Regions from separate parts of the Shewanella psychropiezotolerans genome, predicted to be linked through region 2. Evidence: predicted binding sites of a transcription regulator. Region 2 holds the regulator's gene; the other holds the start of a gene.
What was found. Region 2 encodes NrdR, which represses ribonucleotide reductase genes. Its sites were predicted from a motif close to AAACACNANATNTNGTGTTT; they were not measured.
Positions count from the first base shown of each region.

Region 1 (3,157 bases), 1.4 Mb from region 2:
TCTTATCTGAGAGCATGGCCCGCATTGGCGCCAAGGTGAATGGCTTAGACATGGGCACCGAGCCTCTGGATGTTGCCAGACTGCACGCCATAGAAACTGGCGTTGAGCTTGACTATATACAAGACACAGCCGAATCTCACCGGGAAACAAATCTTGCTACCTATGATGTGATCACCTGTATGGAGATGCTCGAACACGTACCAGACCCTCGTTCAGTGGTTCAAGCCTGTGCCGATATGGTCAAACCCGGCGGTTATGTGTTCTTCTCCACCATCAATCGAAACCTACGTGCTTATATAGAAACCATCTTAGGCGCCGAATACCTGCTGAAGATGTTGCCTGTGGGAACCCATGACCATAAGAAGTTTATCAAGCCATCGGAGTTAATTTCACTCGCCGAGCATGCCGAGCTGTTCTGTGAAGATGCAACAGGGATCACCTATAACCCGCTAACGGAAACCTTCACTTATACCAAAAGTGTCGATGTGAACTACATGATCGCCACACGTAAGAGTGAAGATTAATGACAACACATCTCGATGAGGCTAGCAACGTCAGAGTAAAAGCTGTGTTATTCGATCTTGACGGTACGCTTGCCGATACCGCACCAGACTTGGTGGCGGCGCTGAATATGAGCCTAGCCGAGTTAGGTTACCCTCAAGTTAGCCTCGAAGAGATGCGCCACATTGCCTCCGATGGCAGTATGGCGCTAGCTAAAGCGGCCTTGCCAGACGTCTCTGAGGAGGTTCACCTTAAGGCGCAGCAGTTACTGCTGAGCTTTTATGCAGAGGTAAACGGTCAATTTTGTCGTTTATTTGCCGGCATAGCTGAGCTGCTCGAGCATTTGGACCATCGAGGGATCCCTTTTGGCATAGTAACTAACAAACCCGCCAGATACACCAGGCCCCTGATTGCAGCCTTAGGTTTGACCCAATCCATGAAAACCGTGATCAGCGGTGACAGCACACTTTACCCTAAACCTCATACCGCTCCCATGCTGCTCGCCTCACAGCAGATAGATCGCAAGAGCCAAGAGATTCTCTACCTTGGGGATGCGAAACGAGATCTGGTCGCGGCGCGGGCATCGGGAATGCTCGGTGGTGTCGCGCTATGGGGCTATATAGGTGAGACAGACACGCCTGAGAATTGGCCAAGCGATTATCATTTCGACTCCCCCCAGGATGTACTTAAATTTCTCAGTTAGCACACAGGCGTTCTTTGCTCATATAAGGTTCACAAGATCTAAAAGATCGCCAATCGATCATGGGATCTTTTCATCTTGTGTCGTCCGCTCAATATTCCATCTCGATGGGATAAAGCCAATGAATTCCGACCTCAAAGGTTAGCCAATACTAACCCTAAATCTTACCCTCAAGTTATCCACAAGATGACCACAGCTTGTTGAAATAATTGGGACTTGCAAAATCACCCAAACGACACTATCTTGTACCTAAGAAATTTAAAAACACTATATCTTGTGTGTGAGTGACAAATAGAGACACAAGTAGTGACTTGTTTATCGTCATGAAAATGACCAATTCAGGGTGTTAAAATTGGTTGTTATACAGGGAATAGTAGGATGAGCTTAACCCCTCATACTCAAAAAATTATTATCAAGGCCTATCTTTAATGAATAGCAATATGAAAGTCACCAAACGTAGTGGCGAGCGCGAGACCATCGACCTAGAGAAAATCCACCGCGTGATCACTTGGGCAGCCAAAGATCTTAAAAATGTTTCGGTATCAGAAGTGGAACTCAGATCACATCTGCAATTTTTCGATGGTATTCCTACCGAAGCTATTCATGAAACGATTATTAAGGCCGCTGCCGATCTCATCTCACCAGAAGCACCAGATTACCAGTTCCTCTCAGCCCGCTTAGCCGTCTTTCATTTAAGAAAGAAAGCATTTGGCCAGTTTGAGCCGCCTAAACTGTATGACCATGTTGTGAAATTGGTTGAGTCAGGTAAATATGACCAACATATACTTGAAGATTACAGCCGCGAAGAACTCTATATCTTAGATGGTTATGTGGATCACTGGCGCGATATGAGTTTTTCCTATGCGGCAGTCAAACAACTGGAAGGTAAGTATCTGGTGCAAAACCGGGTCACTCACGAGATATATGAGAGTGCGCAGTTCCTCTATATCTTAGTCGCCGCCTGTTTGTTCGCTAAATATCCAAGAGATACACGCCTAAGCTACATTAAACGTTTCTATGATGCGGTCTCCACCTTTAAAATCTCACTGCCAACACCGATCATGGCAGGGGTGCGTACCCCTACACGCCAATTTAGCTCATGTGTGTTGATCGAATGTGGCGATAGCCTAGATTCAATCAATGCAACGGCCTCTTCTATCGTTAAATATGTCAGCCAGCGCGCCGGCATAGGTGTGAATGCGGGCCGAATTAGAGCCTTAGGTAGTCCTATCCGCGGCGGTGAGGCATTCCATACCGGTTGTCTGCCTTTCTTTAAATATTTTCAGACCGCTGTTAAATCTTGTTCTCAGGGCGGCGTTCGTGGTGGTGCAGCCACCTTGTTCTACCCTCTCTGGCATCTTGAAGTCGAATCTCTGCTGGTATTGAAGAATAACCGTGGTGTCGAAGATAACCGTGTCCGTCATCTGGATTATGGTGTTCAGCTCAATAAACTCATGTATCAACGCTTGATCAAAGGCGGAATGATCAGTTTATTTAGCCCATCGGATGTACCTGGGCTTTATGATGCATTTTTTGCAGATCAGGACGAATTCGAACGTCTGTATCTTCAATATGAAGCCGATGCCTCTGTGCGCAAAACACAGATTAAGGCGACAGAGCTGTTCTCATTGATGATGCAGGAACGTGCCTCTACCGGCCGTATTTATATTCAAAATGTGGATCATTGTAATACCCACAGTCCTTTTGACAGTAAGGTTGCACCGATCAGACAGTCAAACCTGTGTCTTGAGATTGCACTGCCGACTAAGCCGCTCAACAACATAGATGATCCTGAAGGTGAAATAGCCCTCTGTACCTTGTCTGCTTTAAACTTAGGTGCGATCAAGGATCTATCCGAACTCGAGCCTTTGGCAGACCTGGCAGTGAGAGCCCTGGATAATTTACTTGATTACCAGGATTACCCTATCATCGCAGCACGTAAGTCTTCGATGAATC
Region 1 covers NZ_CP041614.1:3,091,531-3,094,687, reverse strand. Annotated here, with positions in the region: gene ubiG (bifunctional 2-polyprenyl-6-hydroxyphenol methylase/3-demethylubiquinol 3-O-methyltransferase UbiG) at 1-524, shown strand, start outside; gene FM037_RS13705 (HAD family hydrolase) at 524-1,204, shown strand; gene nrdA (class 1a ribonucleoside-diphosphate reductase subunit alpha) at 1,630-3,157, shown strand, end outside.
Region 1: a site for NrdR is predicted at 1,464-1,483, ahead of nrdA (class 1a ribonucleoside-diphosphate reductase subunit alpha). Genes of this name have one in related genera too.

Region 2 (3,157 bases):
CGGCCAGTGTTGCTCCTGCTTCGATTAACACTGAATTACAGGTTTTACCTAAGTGAGAAAACAGCGCCGTCAACTCGACTCTGCCGTCATCATCTGGGGCCAGTGTGAGCCCGGAGACATGCTTAGGCCAAGCGTCCTGTTCAGCCTGAGGATAATCGACACAAGAAACCAGTAAGATAGGGCTGGTGATAGCAAACAGTTTCGCTGATGATGTGAGTCTGGCGCGGCTGTCGAGTATGACTCTAAGTGGCTGGTGCAATGAGTCTGCATCGACTTGCTGCGATAACAAGCCTAATTCACTGTGACGCACATTGAGGGATGGGTCATCTAACAATACGGTTTCGATGCCAGTCACCAAGGCGCAGCTCCGCGCTCTTAAGCGCTGCACATCACGGCGAGACTCAGGGCCGGAGATCCATTTTGATGCGCCGTTACTCAAGGCCGTCTTGCCATCTAAGCTAGCGGCAAGTTTTACCGTCACCCAAGGAAGCGCGCTTTGCATACGCTTCATAAAGCCAGGATTAATTTGAGCAGCCTCATCACCAAGCAGGCCAACATCGACCTTTATGCCGGCATCCTTGAGCATCTTAATGCCTCGACCCGATACCTGAGGATTGGGATCTTCTACGGCCACCACGACACGGGATATACCGTGTTTAATCAGCGCCTCTGCGCAAGGAGGCGTGCGGCCATAATGGCTACAAGGCTCCAGGGTCACATAAGCTGTCGCGCCCTTTAGATCGGCTAGGCCGCCGGCGCGCTCCGTGGCCATGGCTAAGGCATGCACCTCGGCATGAGGGCCGCCGGCGCGAATATGAAAACCTTCACCGAGGATCTTATCATCTAATGTGATGACGCAACCGACACAGGGATTAGGGCGAGTGGTATATAAACCTCGACGTGCAAGTTTGATTGCACGGCTCATAAATTCAGTATCTTCTATTGACCACATAAGTTCACAGACCAAAAAAGTTTAAAAAATCACTAATCGATGGGATTGAAACTTTATTTACTTCTGCAGCTTGGCGATAGCATCACCAAACTCGGAAACATCTTCGAACGCCCGGTAGACCGAGGCAAAACGGATATAGGCGACCTTATCCAGGCCCACCAGCTGATCCATCATCAAATTGCCGATAAGCTCAGACTTGACCTCACGCTCGCCGGTTGCCCTCAGGGTCGACTTGATCTTAGTCAGGGCTTGCTCTATCTGATCAATAGAGACGGGGCGCTTCTCTACCGCCCTCAGCATGCCGCCCCTGAGTTTCTCTTCATCGAAAGGCTGGCGACTGCCGTCTTGCTTTATCACTCGGGGCATCACAAGTTCGGCACCTTCAAAAGTGGTATATCTCTCGTGACACTGGACGCACTCTCGGCGTCGTCTTACCTGATGTCCGCCGGCCACCAGACGAGAATCGATCACCTTAGTATCGGTTGCGCTACAGAAAGGACAATGCATCGAGCCTCCAAAAATAAGTGAGAAAAAAACTAATGGCATTTTTACTCTAACGAAAAAACCAACAAAAATGGCCGCTAAGTAGCGGCCATCGAAGTTTACCTGAATTAACCTTAAAGGTTAACCGTAAACAGGGAACTTAGCACACAGTTCCAGAACCTGCTTCTTAACACGCTCGATAGTGCCTTCATTAGTGATGTCATCCAACACATCACACATCCAGTTAGTCAGCTCAACTGCTTGCTCTTCCTTGAAGCCGCGGCGAGTGATGGCAGGAGAACCTATACGTAGACCCGAAGTCACAAATGGTGAACGTGGATCGTTTGGTACCGAATTCTTATTCACTGTGATGTTAGCAAGACCCAGCGCCGCATCGGCATCTTTACCCGTCATATCTTTGCTGATCAAATCCAGCAAGAATAGATGGTTATCGGTACCGCCAGAAACCACATCGTAGCCACGCTCGATGAAGGTCTTTGCCATCGCCTTGGCATTAACAACGACTTGCTTCTGATATACAGTAAACTCAGGCTCTAGCGCTTCTTTAAATGCAACCGCTTTAGCAGCGATAACGTGCATCAAAGGACCACCTTGACCACCAGGGAATACCGCAGAGTTTAGCTTCTTGTAGATAGCTTCATCATCGATAGCCGAAAGGATCAAACCACCACGCGGACCGGCTAAGGTCTTATGGGTTGTAGTAGTCACAACGTGAGCGTGTGGGAGAGGATTCGGGTAGATACCCGCAGCAATCAGGCCGGCAACGTGTGCCATATCGACGAACAGGTAAGCACCAACTTTATCGGCAATTTCACGGAACTTGCTCCAGTCGACGATGCCTGAATAAGCACTAAAACCTGCGATGATCATCTTAGGCTTATGCTCGATAGCAAGGCGCTCAACTTCGGCGTAATCTATCTTACCCGTAGTCTCATCGATACCGTATTGAACCGCATTATACAGTTTACCTGAGAAGCTAACGTGTGAACCGTGAGTCAGATGACCACCATGAGCCAGACTCATACCCAGTACAGTGTCGCCGCCTTGAAGCAGAGCCATAAATACTGCGGCATTTGCCTGTGAACCTGAGTGTGGCTGCACGTTGGCATAAGTGGCACCGAAAAGCTCTTTAGCGCGAGAGATAGCCAAGTCTTCTGCGATATCTACATACTCACAACCGCCATAGTAACGCTTACCTGGGTAACCTTCGGCGTACTTGTTGGTTAGCTGAGAACCTTGTGCTTCAAGAACACGAGGACTCGCGTAGTTTTCTGAAGCGATAAGTTCGATATGCTCTTCCTGGCGGCGAGTCTCATCTTCAATCGCTTTGAAAAGTTGTGGATCGTAGTCCGCGATATTCATATCTTTTTTCAGCATTAGTCACTCCAGCTGTCATTTCTTATAGGTAGGGTTGCGCGGTAGTCTACTCTGCTATCGATCACAATCCCAGTATTTACAACATGAAATTCCTTGGCTTTACTCATTAGTTATACTCAATACGCGCGCATCAAGCAGAGATGTTAGTATGATATTTATGCCATATCACAGGCCTAGATTATTCATATCCAAAGACACGAATCTGGATTCCACAGCCCAAACCCGTGCCATTCACGGGTTTATGATTAAGTGTAGAAACTAAGTTTAAAAGCCATAGCTGAAACCTAGCATGCCTCTAACTCCATAATATTCCACTTGTAGCGG
Region 2 covers NZ_CP041614.1:1,680,945-1,684,101, reverse strand. Annotated here, with positions in the region: gene ribD (bifunctional diaminohydroxyphosphoribosylaminopyrimidine deaminase/5-amino-6-(5-phosphoribosylamino)uracil reductase RibD) at 1-952, opposite strand, end outside; gene nrdR (transcriptional regulator NrdR) at 1,010-1,459, opposite strand; gene glyA (serine hydroxymethyltransferase) at 1,577-2,833, opposite strand.